One region of the Marmoricola sp. OAE513 genome, then DNA from elsewhere that is predicted to be linked to it. Evidence: riboswitches for the same ligand, from Rfam matches in the RefSeq annotation. Region 1 holds a riboswitch; the other holds the start of a gene.
What was found. A riboswitch is a leader RNA that binds a small molecule or an ion and turns the genes downstream of it on or off. The one in region 1 is predicted to bind S-adenosylmethionine.

Region 1 (10,513 bases):
GCGATGGTCGCCACGGGACCGACCTGGCCCGAGATCGCGTCCAGGGTCTTGAGGCCGTGACCGGTGTTGATGACGACGGTCTCGAGCTCGGGGTCGAGCTGTCCGGTCTCGACGAGCTTCTTGAGCACGGCGACGGTCGTGCCCCCGGCGGTCTCGGTGAAGATGCCCTCGGTCCGCGCCAGCAGGACGATGGCGTCGCGGATGGCGTCGTCGGTGACCTCCTCGACCGCACCCCCGGTACGGCGGGCGATGTCCAGCACGTAGATGCCGTCAGCCGGGTTGCCGATCGCCAGCGACTTGGCGATCGTGTCCGGCTTGACCGGGCGGATCGCGTCGACGCCGGCCTTGAAGGCCGTGGCGACCGGACCGCAGCCCTCGGCCTGCGCACCGAAGATCTTGTACGGCTTGTCCTCGACGAGCCCGAGCTTGATCAGCTCCCCGAACGCCTTGTCGACCTTGGTCAGCTGCGAGCCCGAGGCGACCGGGATCACGATCTGGTCGGGCAGGCGCCAGCCGAGCTGCTCGGCGATCTCGTAGCCGAGGGTCTTGGAGCCCTCGGCGTAGAACGGACGGACGTTGACGTTGACGAACGCCCAGCCGTCCTCCTCGCCGGCGATCTCCGAGGCCAGCTTGTTGACGTCGTCGTAGTTGCCCTCGACGGCGACCAATGACTCGGTGAAGATCGCGGAGTTGACCTGCTTGGGGGTCTCGAGGTTGCTCGGGATGAACACGACGGTCTTGATGCCCGCACGCGCGCCGGCGGCGGCGACCGCGTTGGCCAGGTTGCCGGTCGAGGGGCAGGCGAAGACCTTTGAACCGAACTCGACGGCGGCGCTGAGGGCGCACGCGACGACACGGTCCTTGAAGGAGTTGGTCGGGTTGGTCGAGTCGTCCTTGACCCACAGGTCGGCGATGCCGAGCTCGCGGCCGAGGTTGTCGGCCCTCAGCAGCCGGGTGAACCCGGGCTCGGTGTTCGGCGAGGACTCGATGTCGTCGGGCACGGGAAGCAGCGCCTTGTAGCGCCAGATGTTCGCGGGGCCGGCCTCGATCTGCTCGCGCGTCACCGACGGGAAGTCGTAGGCGATCTCGAGCGGACCGAAGCACTCCAGACACGCGTAGTGCGGTCCGAGCTCCTGGGTGGTGCCGCACTCCCGACAGATGAGTCCGGTGGCGTGACCGAAGGCGCCGTCGCGAAGCACGGTGCCGGTCGATGTCTCAGTGACGTTGCTCAAAGGAGGCCTCCTTCTCATCTTCCCCGGGCCGACTCTCGGACCAGGACGGATTTGGCACCACACCGCACGGTTCCGATCCGACGATCCGGAGACGGAGGCTCGAGCGGCGGTTGCCGGGACTTCAACGGGCCGTTCCCTCAGTCCCTCTCGATGAGCTGTGCACCAGCGTAGAGACGATCCCGCCTCCGGTGCACATCGATTCCGAAATCTGAGACCGATGTCTCAAATTGCGGACATCACGGGTTCGGCCGCGCGAGCCGGTCGTGCAGGACCTCGAGGAAGTCCATCACCCCGTCGGGCCCGTCGACGACCGCATCGCAGAGGTCCCGCAGGGCGGACTCCTCGTCCGAACCGGACGCGACCAGCAGGGCGGGCATCCCCTGCGCACGCAGCTCGCGCACCGCGGTGAAGGCGGGAACGTCGCCGAGGTCGTCACCGACGAAGACGATCCCTCCGACGTCGTGCTCCGCGACCAGCGACCGCAGCGCGATGCCCTTGTCCATGCCGCCTGCGCGGATCTCGATGACGTAGCGGCCCGGTTCGACCGTCAGGTTGCGCGCCTGCGCCGCCGCGGTCAGCACCGGGAGCAGGGCGTCGAACGCGGCCTTCGGGTCCGCGCAGCGCCGGGTGTGGACCCCGACGGCAAGACCCTTCTCCTCGATGTGCGCGTCCGGAGTACCGGCCTGTCGGAGGATCCGCGGCAGATCCCCGATCAGGCTGGCCAGTCCGCTCGGCGGCTTCGGTGAGACGACCCGGCGTCCGGCGGAGGTCCAGCGCTCGTTGCCGTACTGCCCCAGCACGACGAGCTCGTGCCCGTGCCGACCGATCTCGTCGCCGACGTCGTCCAGCCCTCCGAGCGCCAGGACCTGCCGGGCCGGTCGGCCGGTGATCACCGCGATCGTGCGGACGCGGTCGGCGAGCCTGGTCAGCAGGTCGCCCGCGCGCTCGTGGATGTGCGCGACCTCGGGGTTGCCCACGATCGGCGACAGGGTCCCGTCGAAGTCCAGCGCGATCAGCAGACGAGCACCGACTGCCACGACGGCGTCGTACTGGTCCGCGTCCTCCGGGGCGCTCAGCTCCATGGCTCCACTCTCGCAGAGGCGGTCGAGCGGTTGACTACTGGTAGTCGGTGGTGAGGATGACGGTCAGCATCTTGGGGTTCATCGGTTCGAACGAAGCCTTGATGCGGGTGATGTCCAGGTCGGCCGCGAGCAGCTTGGCAGCGGCTCGCATCTTCGGGCCGTAGTAGACCGTGCTCGCGTCGACCGACCCGTGCCAGTTGTCGGTCTTGAAGATGTTCCAACCGGCCTTCTCGGCCCGGGTCGCGGTCGCGCCGGCGAGCCCCTTGATGTTGGTGTTGTTGAAGACCACCACGGTCGTCTTGCCCTTGTTGACCGGCTTCGGGGGCTTGGGAGTGCTGGGGGTGCTCACCGGCCCACCGGGCCCCTCGGTGATCGGAGGTGTCGTGGGGGTCGGGCTCGGCGGCACGGTCGAGGTCGCGGCGGGCGACACCTTGGCCGGGCCGTTGTCGTCGTTGCCCTGGGTGGCGATGAAGCCGAGACCGGCGAGCGCGACGGCGGAGATGCTCAGCACCATCACCCGGGTCGGCAGGACCACACCGGCTGCGTCACGGGCAGCACCTCGGGTCGGGCGTCGCGAGGACATCAGGTGCTTAGAGCTCGAACCCGAGACGGCGGGCGGAGCGCTGGCGCTGACGAGCAGCGCGGAGACGACGCAGCCGGCGCACCAGCAGCGGGTCGTGCTCGAGCGCCTCCGGACGGTCGATCAGTGCGTTGAGCACCTGGTAGTACCGGGTCGAGCTCATGTCGAACTTCTCGCGCACGGCGGCCTCCTTGGCCCCGGCGAACTTCCACCACTGCCGCTCGAAGTCGAGGATGCCCTGATCGCGCTCGGACAGGAGACCCGACTCCTCGGGCTGCCCGGAACTCAGTGCTTGGTTGGCGACCATCGTCGTCGACTCCTCGGGGTGCTGCAGGTGGACGTCTCTCATCCTAGGGGACGAACCACACGGATGTCATTCGATCCGCTCGGGCGCGTCCCGGCGCTCGGACGCCCCCGCTAGGGTGGATCACGTGACTGGATCCAGCCGCCGCCGCAAGACAGCAGTCCCGCGCGCCGACCTGGTCATCGTGGCCAACAGGCTGCCGGTCGACCGGCTCGTCGGCGCGGACGGCGCGGTCAGGTGGCGCCGCTCCCCCGGCGGCCTGGTCAGCGCCCTCGCGCCGGTGATGAACAGCCAGGACGGCGCCTGGATCGGATGGCCCGGCGACGTCGGTGAGGACCTCGAACCGTTCGAGAACGACGGGATGACCCTCGTCCCGGTGAGCATGTCGGCCGAGGAGTACGAGGAGTACTACGAGGGCTTCTCCAACGCGACGCTCTGGCCGCTCTACCACGACGTCGTCGCCAAGCCGGAGTTCCACCGGGAGTGGTGGGACGCCTACGTGACGGTCAACCGCCGGTTCGCCGAGGCAGCCGCCGCGGTCGCCGACGAGGGCGCGATGGTCTGGGTGCAGGACTACCAGCTGCAGCTGGTGCCGGCACTGCTGCGTGAGCTGCGCCCGGACCTGCGCATCGGCTTCTTCCTGCACATCCCGTTCCCGCCCGCCGAGCTGTTCTCCCAGGTGCCGTGGCGCCGCGAGCTGCTCGAAGGTCTGCTCGGCGCGGACCTCGTCGGCTTCCAGCTCTCCGGTGCCGCGCAGAACTTCATCCGGCTGGTCCGGCAACGGGTCGGCCACAAGACGCACCGGGACTCGGTGTACCTGCCCGACGGTCGGGTCGTCACGGCCAAGGCGTTCCCGATCTCGATCGACACCGCCCAGTTCGAGGAGCTCGCCCGCTCCGAGGCCGTCCAGGCCCGGGCCGCGCAGATCCGCGAGGACCTCGGCAACCCGCGCAAGATCTTCCTGGGCATCGACCGACTGGACTACACCAAAGGCATCTACGCCCGGTTGCGCGCCTTCAGCGAGCTCATCCACGACGGCCACTTCAGCGTGGAGGACGCGACCTTCGTGCAGGTGGCGAGCCCGTCGCGCGAGCGCGTCGACCAGTACCGGATCCTGCGCGACGACATCGACCGCCTCGTCGGCCACATCAACGGCGACCTCGGCCGGATCGGTCGCCCGGCGATCTCCTACCTGAACGCGGCCTTCCCGCAGGCGGAGATGGCGGCGCTGTACGTCGCCTCCGACATCATGGTCGTGACGCCGTTCCGCGACGGCATGAACCTGGTGGCGAAGGAGTACGTCGCGTGCCGGTACTCCGACGACGGCGCGCTGGTGCTGTCCGAGTTCGCCGGCGCCGCCGAGGAGCTCAAGCAGGCCTACCTGGTCAACCCGTACGACATCAACGGGATGAAGGCGCAGATGCTCGACGCCTACCAGGCCGACGAGAAGGACCTCAACCGGCGGATGAAGGCGATGCGTCGTACGGTCGCCGAGAACGACGTGGAGCACTGGGCCAACGCCTTCCTCGCCGACCTGCGAGTCGCTCGACCGGGTCACGCGAAGCAGGTCAAGCCCGCACGGCGTACCTGACCGGGTCTGGACCAGTCGGCCGCTCGGCGACGCCGAGCTGTGGAAACCTGGCCGGGGCCAGGACCCGCGCCCTAGTCTGCGCGGATGAGCCGCAAAGTCCTCAAGGCGAACGACTCCGCCTGGTTGTACGCCGAGTCGCACCGCACGCCGATGCAGGTGGCGATGCTCGCCACCTTCCGCGTCCCCGAGGACCGACCCGACTTCGTGCGCGACCTGGTCTCCCGCTGGCGGGAGGTCCGCGAGTTCGCGGCTCCCTTCAACTACCTGCTGAAGATGGCCCCGCTGCCGAGCTGGAAGGAGCTCACGCCCGAGGAGATCGACCTGGACTACCACTTCCGGCACAACGCGCTGCCGCGCCCCGGATCCCAGCGCGAGCTCGGCGTCCTGGTCTCGCGGTTGCACTCCCAGAAGATGGACCGCCGGTACCCGCTGTGGGAGTGCCACATGATCGAGGGTCTCGAGGACGAAGCCGGTCAGCAGTGGTCGATGTACATGAAGGTGCACCACTCCCAGATCGACGGGGTCGGGGGCATCCGGCTGCTGCGGCGGATCCTGTCCGCGGACCCGGAGACCCGCGGCATGCTGCCGCCCTGGGCCGTGGGCACCCACGGCCCCGACCAGTCCGGGCTCCCGCCCAAGGAGAAGGCTCCCGTCCCCGCCCAGCACCAGACGGCGCCGATCGCGGCCGCGGTGTCCAGTGCGAGCGCGGTGGCCGGGTCGCTCGGACGGACCTACAGCGAGTCGTTGATGGGCACCCAGGACGCCGACCGCGCCGTACCCTTCCGCGCTCCGAAGACGGTGTTCAACGGCCGCATCCACACCCCGCGCCGGTTCGCCACCCAGCACTACCCGATCGACCGGCTCCGGGCCGTGTCCACGGCCACCGGAGGCAGCCTCAACGACGTCTTCCTCGCGCTCTGCGGAGGAGCCATGCGTCGGTACCTGACCGAGCTGGGCGACCTGCCGTCCGAATCGTTGATCGCGAACGTCCCGGTCTCGGTCCGCGAAGCGGGAGACGGCGCCGGGGTCGGCAACGCGATCACGTTCCTCTACTCGAGCCTCGGCACCGACGTCGCTGCACCGGTCGAGCGGATCCGGGTGATCCAGGCCTCCACCAAGCTCGGCAAGGAACGTCTGCCTCAGGTCGGCTCGCTCGCGATGGACGCCTACACCGCGGTCCTGATGGCGCCGTTCATGTCGCAGTCGATCCTCGGCTTCGGGGGCCGCGGCCGACCTGCCTCCAACGTCGTCATCTCCAACGTGCCCGGGCCGGCCGAGGCGCGCTACCTCGACGGCTCCCGGCTCGAGGAGATCTACCCGGTCTCGCTACTCTTCAACGGCCAGGCGCTGAACATCACCGCCGTGTCCTACGACGGCGAGTTCAACATCGGCTTCACCGGCTGCCGCGACTCGATCCCCTCCCTGCAGCGCATCGCTGTCCACGCGGGCGAGGAGCTCGAGGCCCTCGAGGCGGCGCTCGGCCTCTAGTCGCCCATCCGGTCGAGCACCGGGCCCTCGTCGAACGCAGGCTGCGGGTGCATCACCCGGGTGATCTCCTCGGCCAGCTCGGGACCGAGCTCACCCCACCCGTCCTTGTAGCCGTAGACCGCGGCCAGCGAGCGGGCCTCGTAGTTCCCGCAGAAGATGTCCACGTCGCGGGCGGTGATCAGACCGGGGTGCGGCACCCCGACGGCCGCCGAGACCTTCATCAGCTCCTTGCGCAGCGTGGTCACGTAGTTCGCGCAGCGTTGCGACTTCAGCGTCGGGTCGAGCCCGTGCACCAACCACTTGTTCTGGGTGGCGACCCCGGTCGGGCACGTGTCGGTGTGGCACTTCTGCGACTGGATGCAACCGATCGAGAGCATCGCCTCGCGCGCCACGTTGACCATGTCCGCGCCGAGCGCGAACGCCACCACCGCGTTGTCGGGAAGCCCTAGCTTGCCCGAGCCGATGAAGGTGAGCTCGTCGGTGAGGTCCATCTCGGCGAACGCGCCGTACACCCGCGCGAAGCCCATCCGGAACGGGACGGCGATCGAGTCGGCGAAGATCAGGGGCGTTGCTCCGGTGCCGCCCTCGCCGCCGTCGATGGTCACGAAGTCCACGCCGCGATCGCCGCGCGCCATCAACCGGGTCAGGTCGTACCAGAACTGCATCTCCCCGACGGCCGACTTGATCCCGACGGGCAGGCCGGTCTCCGCCGAGACGTGCTCCACGAAGTCGAGCATGCTGTCGACGTCGCCGAACGCGGTGTGCCGGGACGGGCTCGAGCAGTCCTGACCTTCCGGGATCCCGCGGATCTCGGCGATCTCCCGGGTGACCTTCGCCGCAGGCAGCAGGCCACCGAGGCCGGGCTTGGCTCCCTGGCTCAGCTTGATCTCGATGGCCTTCACCGGGGCCGAGTCCACGACCTCCTTGAGCCGCTCGACGTCGAAGTTGCCGCTCGCGTCGCGGCAGCCGAAGTACGCCGTTCCGATCTGCAGCACGAGGTCGCCGCCGCTGCGGTGGTAGGGCGAGAGTCCGCCCTCGCCGGTGTTGTGCAGGCAGCCCGCTCCGGCCGCACCCTTGTTCAGCGCGACGATCGCGGCGCTCGACATCGATCCGAAGCTCATCGCCGAGATGTTCACGACGGACGCCGGCCGGAACGCCCCGGCTCGACCTCGCGGCCCGCCGAGGACCTTGGCGCTCGGAAGCCGGCCGGACTTGTCGTGGTCGTCGGGGAGCTTGTCGGCGAAGGTGCGGTGCTTGATGTAGGCCAGGCCCTGGGTGTGCTCCACGTCGACGTCGGTGCCGAACCCGAAGTAGTTGTTCTCCTCCTTGGCGGAGGCGTAGATCCAGGTGCGCTGGTCCCGGTTGAACGGGCGCTCCTCCTCGTTGCTGGTCACGATGTACTGCCGCAGCTCCGGCCCGATCGTCTCGAGCCAGTAGCGCGCGTGCGCCAGCACCGGGAAGTTCCGCATCAACGCATGCTTCTTCTGGGTGAGGTCCCGCACGGCGACGACGCCGATCGCGACCGCCGCACCCCCGGCCAAGCGGCTCAGTCTCATGGGCCCTGTCCTACCTCTCCCGACGGCGCCTGTCCACGACCCGGTGATCCCGTTCCCACGGTCCAGGGAGCGGACGATGCGCCGGTTCAGGGCTTTGTTGGTAATTTTCGCCCCATGGATCTGATCCCGAAGCCGGACCAGGTCGCCTCCGCTGCCAGCAACGTCGCCCACAAGGTGCTGTACGGCGGGCTGGCGGACCTCCGACCGATGCCCCGGACCCTCATCGACGACGGTCCGCTCCGCGAGGTCTACCACTACCGACCGCAGAAGCAGGTGCGGACGACCGGCGACCCGGTCCTCCTCGTCACCCCGCTCGCGGCTCCAGCGATCTGCTTCGACCTGCGTCGCGACTGCTCCCTGGTGGAGCACTTCGTGAAGGCCGGTCGACCGACCTACCTGGTCGAGTACGGCGAGGTCTCCTTCAAGGACCGCAACTTCGGGCTCGAGCACTGGGTGGACGAGGTCATCCCCGAGGCGATCCGCGAGGTCAGCGCGCACGCCGGCGGGCGTCCGGTGCACGTCGTCGGCTGGTCGCTGGGCGGCATCTTCGCAGCGCTGGTCGCGGCCTCGGACGCCAAGCTCCCGATCGCGTCGCTGACGATCGTCGGGTCTCCGTTCGACGTCCGTGAGGTTCCGCTGGTCGCGCCCTTGCGCCCGATCCTGAAGATCACCGACGGCGGCATCGTCACCCGGATCTACCGCGCGATGGGCGGTGCTCCGAAGCCTCTGGTCCGCCGCGCCTTCCAGCTCAGCAGCGGCACGAAGCTGCTCACCAAGCCGATCGCGACGCTGCAGCACCTCGACGACGCCGAGTGGCTCGCCCAGATCGAGGCGGTCGACCGGTTCACCGCGAACATGATCGCCTATCCCGGCCGCACGTTCGGCCAGATGTACCACCGCGTGCTCAAGCACAACCAGCTGATCACGGGAAAGGTGAACCTCTCGGGCCAGGACATCAAGCTGTCCGACATCAAGGTCCCGGTCCTGGTCTTCGCCGGCAACACCGACGGCATCGCTCCGATCCCCGCAGTGAAGGCTGTCGTGCCGCTGCTGACCAACGCGCACGAGGTCAGGTTCGAGATCGTCCCTGGCGGACACCTGGGCATGCTGACCGGCCGCGCCGCCCGGCAGACGACGTGGGTGGTCATGGACGAGTGGATCGCTCAGTACTCCACCCCGGACGACCGCGAGCAGAAGCCGGTGAAGAAGGTCGCGGCCAGACCCGCCAAGAAGGTTGCGAAGAAGGCTGCGAAGAAGGCACCGGCGCGAAAGACTGCAGCCGTGAAGAAGACCGCCGCCAAGCCGGCCGCCGAGGTCGCGCCCGACCGCTCCGCGATCGGATCCAACCGCGACCGTCGGTTCTCCTCCTCGTCGTCGCGCGACCTGGCGCCCAAGCGATGACCCGTACCCGTCACCTCGTCCGGGGCGCAGCCCTGACGATCGGCTTCTCGCTGCTCGCGGCATGCGGCTCCGGTGGGTTCGGGTCGGCCGAACCGAGCGCGCTGCCAACCTTGAAGGTGCAGAAGTACGTCGCCCTGGGCGACGGGTTCGCCTCGGCGCCGTACCTCGGCGCGGACACCTCGAAGTCGCTGAAGTGTCTGCGTTCGAAGGAGAACTACCCGCACCTGGTCTCCACGGGAGTGTCCGCCAGCGTTCTCGTCGACGCCACCTGCGTAGGGGCGACGACGAAGGCATTGACGTCGGCCTCGAAGGCGCCCGGAAGCAAGAAGGAGCTCCGCCCGCAGTTCGACGCCGTGGCCAGCGACACCGACCTGATCACGATCGGGATCGGCATCGAGGACGGCAACCTGCTTCAGGACATGTTCCGCATCTGCACGGCAGAGCCGTGCGGCGACGATGTCCTGGCGCCCACGATCCTGAGGGCGACCACCGCGTACGGAACCAGCCTGACGACAGCCCTTCGGACGCTCCAGGACGTCGCGCCCAGGGCCAAGATCATCGTCGTCGGCTACCCGCAGCTGATGCCGAAGACCGGCCTGTGCGACGCACTGCCCGACATGACGGACGTGCAGCTGAACTACGCCGCGACCGTGCTCGACAAGATCAACACGCTGCTGCGATCTGCAGCGTCGCAGACAGGGTCGACCTTCATCGACGTCGCCGAGCTGTCTGCCGATCACACCGCGTGCTCGGACGTTCCGTGGGTCAACAGCTTCCGGACGAAGCCGGGCAAGCAGCAGGCGTTCCACCCGGTGGAGGCCGAGCAGCAGGCGGTGGCGGACGCCATCCTGGACGTCGTCCGCTCCACTTCGCAGGCCCGGTAATAATGAAGGCGCCATGACGCCTCCTGCTCCTGCCCGTGCACCACGGCGCCGACGTTCTGCTGGCGCGGTGGTCCTGAGTACCGCGCTCCTCGTGGTTTCGGGGTGCGGCAAGGAGGAGCCACCTCCACCCGCGCCCACACCGTCGAACAGCGAGTACGTGGCGATGGGGGACTCGTACACCGCCGTCGCCGGTGACGGTCCGTACCGGGACTCGAGCTGCTACAGAGCGTTCGACAACTACCCCTCCCTCCTCGCGGAGAAGGAGAACCTCGTCGGGTTCACCGACGCGTCGTGCGGTGGCGCCGACTCCGAAGACCTGGAGAACACCCAGTACCTCCCGAGCGGCGGCGCCAACCCCCCGCAGCTCGAGGCGGTGACCAGGCAGACGAAGCTCG
Region 2 (10,513 bases), 630 kb from region 1:
CGAACGGGTCCTCGCAGGGCGGCACCGTGACGGCCGCACGGCTCGCATCCGACCAGGCGCAGATCGACCAGGCCGAGGCCGACCTGGTCAGCGCGAAGGCCGACCGCGCCCAGGCCGTGCTTCGTTCCACCCGGAGCGGGACGGTCGCCTCGCTCGACCTGACGAAGGGTGACCAGGTCGCGGCCGGCACCGCGGTCGCCGTCGTGGTCGGCGGGAAGTCGGTCACCCTGACCGGCACGGTCGCGGAGACCGACGTCGAGAAGGTGCAGGTCGGCCAGGTCGCGCGGATCAGTGTCGCGGGGTCCTCCACCACGACGCAGGGCACCGTGACGGCGATCGGGATGACCGCGGACAGCTCCAGCGGCAGCACCACGTACCCGGTCACCGTCACGGTCGAGGATCCGGCGATCGCTCTCCCGAGCGGATCGCGGGCCCAGGTCGCCGTGGTCCTCTCGACGGTCGACGACGTCGTCACGGTCCCGATCTCGGCGATCACCAGGAACGGGGACAGCGCCGTGGTCCGGGTCTGGAACGGCACCAAGCTGACCAGCACCCGGGTGACCCTCGGAGCGGTCGGTGCGCGCACCGCCCAGGTCGACGGCATCGAGGCGGGCACGGAGGTCGTCCTCGCCGATGTCGACCAGGCGATCTCGGGCGCCAGCTCCGAGCTGAACCAGCGCGGGAACTTCGGTGGTCCCCCGGGCGGCGGCACCTTCACCTTCCGCAACGGCGGTGGCAGCGGAGGCGGCCCGAGGACCAGCATCCAGCGCTGAGTGTCACCAGCGGGCAAGATGGTCCGCATGAAGCCGATGCTCGCAACCCGGGGGGACCACGTCCCCACGGGTCGCGAGTGGGTCCACGAGGTGAAGTGGGACGGCATCCGTGCCCTGGTGGACGTCGCCCGGGGCCAGGTCCGCATCACCACCCGCAACGAGAACCAGGTGGCCGTCGCCTATCCCGAGCTCGCCGGGTTGGGTCGGCTGGGCCACGACCTGCTGCTGGACGGGGAGATCGTGGCGCTCGGGTCCGGGGTGCCGTCCTTCAGCGACCTCGCCGACCGGATGCACGTGCGCGACGCCGCCAAGGCGGCCCGGCTCGCGCAACGCAACCCGGTGACGCTGCTCGCCTTCGACCTGCTCCGCCTCGACGGGGAGGACCTCACCGGGCGGCCCTGGTCCGAGCGCCGCGCAGCGCTCGAGGCGCTAGGTCTCGACGACCCGGCCTGGCAGGTCCCGCCGACGTACGACGACGGGGCTGTGCTGCTGGAGGCCGCCGAGGCCCAAGGGCTCGAGGGCATCGTGAGCAAGAGGGTGTCCGCGCGCTACCACCCCGACCGCCGCAGCAAGGACTGGCTCAAGTTCCCGATCAGGCCTACCGGCTCCTACGTGGTCGGCGGCTTCCGCTACGAGACCGGGAGCAGCTCGCGCCTGGGAGCGGTGCTGGTGGGGGAGCCGACCGCTGACGGTCTCGCCTTCCGCGGCCGGGTCGGGTCGGGCATCGCGGGGAAGGCCGGTCAGGCACTCGGTGGACTGCTGGCAGACCTGGTGGCCGAGGCCTCTCCGTTCTCCCACGACGTCCCGCGGGTGGATGCGACCGGCACCGTCTGGGTACGGCCCGAGATCATCGTGGACGTGCAGTACCTGACCCTGACCAACGACGGCCGCCTGCGGCAGCCGGCGTACAGGGGTGTGCGCACGGACCTGACGGTCGCTGATCTCGGGGGCGACCTCTGATGCCGGCGCACGAGCGGGTCGAGGTCCAGGTCGAGGTCGACGGGCGGGTGCTGACCCTGGTGAACCTCGACAAGGTGATGTACCCGAGGACGGGGACCACCAAGGGTGAGGTGCTCAATTACTACGCACGCATCGCGCCCCGGCTGCTGCCGGTGCTCGAGGACCGGGCGGTCACGCGGATCCGGTGGCCGCACGGCACCGGCGACAAGAGCTTCTTCGAGAAGAACGTGCCCGGCGGGACCCCGAAGTGGGTCCGCGTCGTGACCGTGCCGACGTCGGGGTCGCGCACCGCCGACCGCGAGGACGGCGAGCTGCGGTTCCCGGTGGTCGACTCGCTGGCGACGTTGACGTGGTTGGTGAACCTCGCCGCCCTGGAGCTGCACGTGCACCAGTGGACGGTCGACGCGCAGGGGCGGCCGGTGAACCCGAACCGGATGGTGATCGACCTCGACCCGGGTGAGCCGGCCGGACTGATGGAGTGCTCCCAGGTCGCGCTCATGGTCCGCGAGCGCCTGGCCACCGACGGGCTGGAGACGCGCGCCGTCACCAGCGGCTCCAAGGGCGTCCACCTGTACGCCGACCTGGACGGGAAGCGCACCAGCGACGAGGTCCGCGACTACGCGAAGGGGATCGCGGAGGAGCTGGAGGCCGAGCACCCGAAGCTGGTCGTGAGCCAGATGGCGAAGGCCCGCCGCAGCGGGAAGGTGTTCTTCGACTGGTCGCAGAACGTCGGTGCGAAGACGACGATCGCGCCGTACTCGCTGCGTGGGCGGGAGTTCCCCACGGTGGCAGCACCGCGTACCTGGGACGAGATCGAGGCGGGTGCCGAGGACCCGCTGGGCCTGGAGCAGCTCCGGTTCGAGGACGTGCTGGAGCGGGACGGCTAATCCTTGAAGGCGGTACGCCGCGCGATCTGCATCATCCCGAGTCGACGCATCAGTCCGGCGCGGGTCCCCGGGTGGGACTCGTCGCGGAAGTGGTGCAGGCTCTCGAGCCAGCCGGTGCGCGGGTGCTTGGCCAGCACGGCGGCGATCGCCGCGGGGTCGATCTCGTCGTACCGCTGAGCGATGACGTCGAGCCCGGCGGCCGCCTGCAACAACCGAGCCTCGTCGGTGTGCTCGGGGCCCACCGTGATGTTGACGTGCAGCGAGATGGCATCCGCGGCGACGGTCGCGCGGTCGTCCGGCCAGCCCTGCGCACGCGTCCAGTCGCGCGCGACCTGACCGCCGCGGGCGGCGAAGCACGGCATCGCTGTGGAGGAGGCGTACTTCTCGCCCCACGTGATGTCGTGCAGCAGGCAGGCGACGTAGGTGATCTCCGGGTCGGGGGAGAGGCCGTCGCGCCCGGCCAGCATCATCGCCCAGTAGTACATCCGCTGCGAGTGCTGGACGACCGGGTCGGCGACGCTGTCGCGCGCCTCCTCCTCGGCGGCCCGCGCGATCGCCGAGTCCGGGACCTCGATCGCGTCGACGTCGAAGACCGAGGCGTCCGGGCGGGCTCGCCCCCGCAGCGCGCGCACCGCGCCCGGCGTCGAGACGGCGATCGTGCGCAACGCCTTCGCGGACTCGCGGACCTGCTCGGCAGCGGTGAGCCGGCCGTTGACGGCTTCGGCCCAGGCCAGGGTCCCGTACGCCGGGGACTGGTGCGTACTCATGCGGCTGAGCATGCCAGGTGGCGAATTGACACCTAAGTCGAGTGTGTTAGTGTTCTTTCTGTCACGAGTACTGGTGCGAAGCCCCGGCTGGCCAGTCGGCAACCCTCCTCCGCGGTGGGGTGCCCCGGGTGAAGACGTGGCCCGCTGCGAGGTGCAGCCGGGCAAGTGCGGACTCTCGGGTCCCGAACCATGGAGGACCTGATGACTGCCGCCGCGCCGCCGACGGACGTACGACCCCTGGCCGAGCTGGTCGGGGCCGAGGAGAAGGTGCCGCTGGTCACCGACGGCTACGCCCGCTACGTGAACCTCGACCTCGCCGCGAGCGCCCCGGCTCTCGCCTCGGTGGCCGACCGAGTCTCCGAGTTCCTGCCGTCGTACTCCAGCGTCCACCGTGGCGCCGGGTACGCCTCGATGGTGAGCACCGCGGCGTACGAGGCCGCGCGGGTCACCATCGGTGCCTTCGTCGGTGCCCGGGAAGCCGACGTGGTCCAGGTCGTGCGCAACACGACCGACGCGTTCAACCTGCTGGCCACGGCGGTTCCCGCCACCCCAGAACGTCAGGACGTCGTCCACCTCGACCTCGAGCACCACGCCAACCTGCTGCCCTGGGCCACCCGTGGTCGCGTGGTCGCGGCTGCCGACACGCTCGTCGGGACGCTCGCCGCGCTGGAAGCCGAGCTGGCCCGTACGCCGGCAGCCCTGCTGACGGTCACCGGCGCGTCCAACGTCACCGGCGAGATCCTGCCGCTGGCCGAGCTCGCTGCCCTGGCGCACGCCCACGGCGCCCGGATCGCGGTCGACGGCGCCCAGCTGGTGCCGCACCGCCGGACCGACCTGGCGGCTCTCGACCTGGACTACCTGGCGTTCTCGGGCCACAAGCTCTACGCGCCGTACGGTGCCGGCGTGCTGATCGGTCGCCGCGACTGGCTGGAGGCGGCGCCGCCGTACCTGGCCGGTGGGGGAGCGGTCCGGCAGGTCACCCTCGAGGCGACCACCTGGGCGCCCACCCCGGCCCGTCACGAGGCCGGCACGCCGAACGTGGTCGGCGCCGTCGCACTCGCGGCTGCCTGCGAGGCCATCGCGGCGCTGCCCGACGGTGCGCTCGAGGCGCACGAGGCGGTGCTGCTCGACCGGCTGTCGGCAGGTCTCGGTGCGATCGACGGCGTCCGGCTGCTCCGGCTCTGGCACGGCGAGGTGCCGGCCGTCGGGCTGGTCAGCTTCGCCGTCGACGGCTACTCCGCCGAGGTGGTGGCGCACTACCTCTCCGCCGAGCACGGCATCGGTGTCCGGGACGGGCGCTTCTGCGCCCACCCGCTGCTCGAGCGGCTCAACGGCGGGCGGACGGCGGTCCGCGCCAGCCTCGGCCTGGGCTCCAGCGGCGAGGACGTCGACCGGCTGGTCGCAGCGATCAGCTCGTTGGTCACGACCGGGCCGCTGTGGACCTACGGAACAGACGGTCTGCCCTCGCCGGACCCGCGGCCGCTCCCGCCGTGGATCGCCAGCGACTCCCAGCCCCTGCGCGCCTGTCAGGCGTAGTCCCGCACCTCCACCGCCCTCAACGTCTCGGCGGCCTCAAAACTGCAGTAATCAAGTCGAAAAACTCACCTATCAAGGAGTCCCACCCGTGAAGTGGCCAGAACTGGCAGCCCTTGCCGCGGTCCTCGTCGTGTTCGTCGGCGTGCACCTGCTGCGGCGGCGCAAGCTCAACTTCAGCCTGCTCACCCTGCTCGCTCTCGTGGTCGGCATCCCCGTCGGTCTCGCCGCCCGCGGCCACGTCGAGTACGTCGCGCCGATCGGTCGGATCTACATCAACGTGCTGCTCGCCGTCGTCGGTCCGCTGATCGCGGTCGCGATCATCTCCAGCATCGTCTCGCTGGGCAGCATCGAGAAGCTCCGCACGATCGGTCTGCGCTCGGCCGGCTGGCTGCTGCTCAGCAACGCGATCGCCGTCGTGCTGGCGCTCGGCGCCGCGCTCGCGGTCGGCACGGGTACGGGGGTCAACGAGACCCTCGGCGGGGAGCAGCTCTCGGTGCTGCAGAACTCGGTCCAGGACTTCACCTCGGTGGTCGTGGACTTCTTCCCCTCCAACGTCGTCGGCGACTTCGGTGCGAACCACATCATCCCGATCATCATGATCTCGGTCGCCCTCGCGGTCGCCTACCTCGTGCTGCTGGAGAAGGACGCCGCCAAGGTCCAGCCGTTCGGCGACCTGGTCGAGGCCGCCAAGCTGGTGATCTTCAAGGCCGTCGGGTTCGTGATCGGTCTGACGCCGTACGCGATCGTGGCGCTGACCACGACGACGGTGGCCAACACGGCCGACCTCGGTGACAAGTTCTGGTCGCTGCTCGGTCTGCTGGGCCTGGCCTGGGCCACCTGCTTCGTGCACACGTTCGGGTTCAACGCGATCGTGCTGCGGGTCTTCGCCGACGTCTCGCCGTTGCGGTTCTTCCGCAAGCTCCTGCCCGCTCAGGTGACCGCCTTCACCACCCAGAGCAGCGTCGGCACGCTGCCGGTGACCACCGACGTCCTGACCACCAAGGTCGGCGTGCACCCGGAGATAGCGCACTTCACCGCGCCGCTGGGCACCACGATCGGCATGCCCGGCTGCGCCGGCATCTGGCCGATGCTGATCGCGGTCTGGGGGATCAACGCCTACGGGATCGACTACTCCCTCCAGGACTACCTGGTGCTGGCGCTGCTCGGCACCGTGGTCTCGATCGGGACGGCCGGCGTCCCGGGCACGGCGACCGTCGCCGCGGCGACCGTCTTCGCCGCCGCGGGCCTGCCGCTGGAGTTCATCGCGGTCACGCTCCCGATCAGCACGATCGCGGACATGGCCCGCACCGCCACCAACGTCACCGCGGCCGCCGTCAGCGCGACCGTCGTGGCCCGCCAGACGGGGTTGCTCGACGACGACGTCTTCGAGGACCGCGCCGCCGACCAGCTCACCCCTGCCTGATCCGAACCGTCACACCCTCACCTAGGAGAGAGAACAACCATGAAGCGCACCATCGCTGCCCTCGGGAGCACCGTCGGCCTGGCCCTGGCCACCCTCACGTTCGCGCCGTCGGCGCAGGCGATCACCAACCCGGCGGACAACCCGCGCCCGATCACCGTCAAGGGTGACGACGGCCAGACCTACCACGACGGCGAGGACACCCTCCCCGGCTACGATGACGAGCTCTGCACCTACATCCCGGGCGCGTACTTCGACTTCGACAACAACCGGGTCCGGTACGCCGACGGCCAGTCGATCCCGTGGACCGAGTGGGAGCGCGCCACCGGCTACGAGGAGTGGAAGGCCAACAAGGACAAGGGCAACCAGCCCGGCACCACGAAGCCGACCAAGTCGCCCACCAAGGGCAGCGGCTCGGGATCGGGCTCGGGATCGGGCTCCGGCTCGGCGTCCGGCTCGGGGACCAAGGGCTCGGGCAGCAACGGCTCGAAGGGGACCGGCTCGAAGGGCTCCAGCTCCTCGACCTCGCCCAGCGCCGGCGCCACCGCAGGTGCTACCCCCGGCGTCACGGGCGGGCCGACCGCCGGCGCGACCGATGCCGCCGGCAAGGCGACTGCCGGTTCGACCCCGACCGACGGCGCGACCGCGCTCGCGGCCGGCGGTCCGGTCGACGAGGTCAGCCTGGCCTCCGACGACTCCGGCTCCCGCTCCACCGAGGGCGGCGGCAGCTCCGCCGGCCTGCTGATCCTCGGCGGGCTCGCCGGTGCCGGTCTCCTCACCTTCGCCGGGTACTCCGTCCTCGGCCGCAAGCGCGCGGCCGCCAAGAAGGGAGCAGCGACGTCATGAGCCACCGATGTCGCCGCTGACCTGACCCGCGCACCGCACACCTCCGGGGGAGCACCTGCTCCCTCGGCAGGTCGGCTGCGCCCTCATCCGACTCCACGACCAGCAAACCCTCGAGAAAAGGAACTCCTTGTCATGAAAACGCTCACCACCCGGCGCCGCCTGGTCGCCGCGGCTGCAGCCTTCGCGGTGGCGGTCAGCCCGCTCGCCGTCGGTGCCGTCAACGGCTCCTCGAGCGCGGCTCCCGTCCGTACGGCGGCGACCGCGGTCGACACCACCTACCTGTCCGACACCTTCCCGGGCCTGTCGGCGAACCCCGTGCTGGAGACGGTCACCTACGACCGGTTCCAGTGGCTGCTCCAGCAGTCCGGCCAGCTCGCCTTCGTCATCGGCTCGGCGAGCGACACCGACTTCCCGGCCAAGGTCGTCGCGGCGGAGGCCGCGGCCAAGGCAGCCGGTGCGGCCAAGGTCTACTGGTTCGACCCGAACCTGACCGGCCTGACCGGGGTGCGGAACCTGAACACCCGCAACCCCGGAGGCATCAACCTGGTCGCCGGTTCGCAGACGATCTTCGGCAACACCTGGAAGAACCTGCTCGGTCAGTACCTCGGCAACGGCATCAAGTCGGTCCCGAACGCGGGCGGCACCGCCGTCACGGTGACCGCGGACGACACGGTCGTGAACGACGTCGACGCTCCTCTGTGGGACTACCGCACCTCGCCGACGCAGGCGCCGGTCGGAGCCGCTGACGACATCTTCTTCGTCTACGACAAGGCCGGCACCGGCACGGGCGGTGCCCCCGACAAGATCCGGTCCTCGGTGAACCTGTCGACCACCGACACCGCCAACGTCGGATCCGCGGTCACCGCGGCCCTGACCGCCGGTGGCGGCGCGGCCGGCATCGACCAGATCTCGCAGTTCCAGTGGTGGAAGTCCGCGGCCAACAAGAAGCACGACCTGGCCTACCCCGACGACGCCCGCTACGGCGGCGACATCCTCGAGGACTCCGACGACGCAGACACCTTCCGGGTCAAGCAGATCACCTACCCCGAGCTGGTGCACCTGCTCGACGTCAAGGACAGCGCCAGCAAGAACTTCGTGATCCTGTTCGGTGGCACCTGGTGCCACAACACCCGGGCCGTCCTCAAGCACGTGAACCAAGAGGCGCAGGAGAACGACGTCACCACGGTCTACAACTTCGACCTGGTCCTGGACGGCGGCACCACCAACGGCACCAACGGTGGTTCCAACCCGATCCACGTCCGTGACAACGCCAACAGCGGCGCGACCACGAACTTCCGCCCGTCCTACGTCTACGGCGACGTCGTCCGGAAGTACTTCAAGAACCTGGTCACCGAGTACGACCCCAACACCGGCACCCGGGTCTCCTACTTCCCGAACGGCGACCTGACCGCGTTCCCGGACGTCGTCCGCAAGCTGCAGGTCCCGTTCCTGATCAACTACCAGCGCGGTGACGGCACCAACCCGTCGAGCACGGCGATCAAGCGGCAGTGGATCCAGCAGAACACCGACTCCTCGACCGGTCTGCCGACCTTCCGGGAGTACATGACCGAGTGGTGGTTCGCGAAGCCGTCCGCCCAGATCGGCCTCGGCTTCGCCATCCCCGCGGACGAGAGCACCCTGGACCCGGCGCAGAAGACGCAGCTCGCCCAGGCTCGCGCCAACGTCGCCTTCGCCCAGGACGGTCTGGCCAAGCTGGACGACTTCTTCGGTGGCCTGCCCGGCGCCGTGGTGTCGACCCAGACCGTGACAGCTCCCGCCGTCGCGTACGGCGTCGCCCCCAAGGTGACCCTGGCGATAGCGAACAAGTACGGCCGTATCCCGGCAGGCAACGCCAAGCTGACCGTTGCCGGTACCGAGCACACGGTCGCGGTGGCCCAGAACGCGGCGGTCTTCACGCTCGCCAAGCTGGCGCCGGGCACGTACCCGTACACGATCACCTACACCGGTGACGACCAGATCGTCGGCTTCACCAAGACCGGCAACGTCACCGTGACCAAGGCCAAGGTCGTCAAGGTCGCGGGCGGTGTCGTCAAGGCGCCGACCACGAAGAAGGCCGGTCAGTACAAGGCCAGCATCGCCACGCCCACCGGACTGGCGAAGGCGACCGGGAAGGTCACCTTCACCCTGACCAAGGGTTCGACCAAGAAGGTCGTCGTCGGGACGCTGAACTCCCTCGGTGCGGTCACCGTCACGGTGCCCAAGCTGCCCAAGGGCACCTGGAAGGTGACGGTCTCCTACGCCGGCGACAGCCGGTACCTGGGGTCGACCGCCGCGGGCGGCTCGATCGTGTCCAAGAAGAAGAAGTAGTCGTTGGTCGGGCTTGTCGAAACCCCTGGTTCCGGCAAGACCGACCACGGTTCAGAGTGCCCGGACCGGTCGCGAGAGTTGCACCTCGCGGCCGGTCTGGCGTTTCCGGGTGCTCCGTCGCAGCGACCACCAGACCAGGGCCAGCGCCCCGTCGGCCAGGGTGTGCAGCACCCGTGCGAGCAGGGCCAGGGCTGTGGCGGGACCGACGCCCAGCAGGGGAGTGAGCAGCAGCACGAACACCGTCTCCCGTGCACCGACGCCGGCCGGCGCGAGGACGACCAGCACGCCGACCGCGTACGCCGCGGCGAAGGCACCGCCGAGCGCGGCGAGGTCGGACCACGGTGCACCCGGGACCAGCAGCACCAGTGCCACGGCGTAGGTGAGCCAGGCAAGCGCCATCAACGCGAGCACCTCGAGCGTGCGCACCCACGAGAGCGACACGTCCTGCGTCGCGATCGCGACCGCCACCCGGCGTACCAGGGGTGGCGTCAGCCCGATCAGTGCGACCCCGAGCGCGACCACGGTCAGCCAGGTCGGCCAGGGAGCGTCCAACGCGCCCGAGAGCAGCACGGCGGCGCCGAGAGCCACGGCGGTGGCGACGTGGTAGCCGAGGAACAGGAGTCCTCCCGTCACGGTCGAGCGAGCGGGGACGTCGTACCGCCGGGCCAGGTCGGCCTGGGCGCCGATCGACCAGACCGAGCCCGGGATGTACTTGCCGAGCTGACCGACGAAGAAGGTGGCTTGCGCGTCGACGTACGGGAGCGAGGCGCCGAGGATGCTCATCAGCCGCTGCCACAGGCGCCCCGTGACCAGCAGGCCGAGGACCACGGCGGCGAACGCAACCAGCAGGCGCGGCCCCGAGGTGTCGCCGAGCGCGGCCCCGATCTCTTCCCAGCGTCCGCGCAGGCCCAGCCAGGCGAACCCGAGGACCGCCACGAGGAACAGGCCTCGCAGCGCCACGGTCCAGCGCGACTCAGGCACGCAGTCTCACCAGAG

Region 2: another riboswitch for S-adenosylmethionine. It lies ahead of ABIE44_RS15000 (aminotransferase class V-fold PLP-dependent enzyme); the one in region 1 lies ahead of thrC (threonine synthase).

What each region holds. Positions count from the first base shown of each region.
Region 1 is NZ_JBEPOC010000001.1:2,369,217-2,379,729, reverse strand. Features, by position in the region: gene thrC (threonine synthase) at 1-1,232, opposite strand, end outside; SAM riboswitch class I at 1,244-1,389, opposite strand; gene otsB (trehalose-phosphatase) at 1,469-2,314, opposite strand; gene ABIE44_RS12005 (LytR C-terminal domain-containing protein) at 2,349-2,897, opposite strand; gene ABIE44_RS12000 (DUF3263 domain-containing protein) at 2,905-3,201, opposite strand; gene ABIE44_RS11995 (alpha,alpha-trehalose-phosphate synthase (UDP-forming)) at 3,326-4,789, shown strand; gene ABIE44_RS11990 (WS/DGAT/MGAT family O-acyltransferase) at 4,874-6,277, shown strand; gene ABIE44_RS11985 (FMN-binding glutamate synthase family protein) at 6,274-7,833, opposite strand; gene ABIE44_RS11980 (alpha/beta fold hydrolase) at 7,948-9,234, shown strand; gene ABIE44_RS11975 (SGNH/GDSL hydrolase family protein) at 9,231-10,118, shown strand; gene ABIE44_RS11970 (SGNH/GDSL hydrolase family protein) at 10,282-10,513, shown strand, end outside.
Region 2 is NZ_JBEPOC010000001.1:3,000,443-3,010,955, forward strand. Features, by position in the region: gene ABIE44_RS14980 (HlyD family efflux transporter periplasmic adaptor subunit) at 1-773, shown strand, start outside; gene ligD (non-homologous end-joining DNA ligase) at 801-1,733, shown strand; gene ligD (non-homologous end-joining DNA ligase) at 1,733-2,620, shown strand; gene ABIE44_RS14995 (HD domain-containing protein) at 2,617-3,387, opposite strand; SAM riboswitch class IV at 3,447-3,561, shown strand; gene ABIE44_RS15000 (aminotransferase class V-fold PLP-dependent enzyme) at 3,589-4,923, shown strand; gene ABIE44_RS15005 (dicarboxylate/amino acid:cation symporter) at 5,012-6,346, shown strand; gene ABIE44_RS15010 (hypothetical protein) at 6,386-7,189, shown strand; gene ABIE44_RS15015 (Ig-like domain-containing protein) at 7,322-9,517, shown strand; gene ABIE44_RS15020 (lysylphosphatidylglycerol synthase domain-containing protein) at 9,569-10,498, opposite strand; gene ABIE44_RS15025 (class I SAM-dependent methyltransferase) at 10,491-10,513, opposite strand, start outside.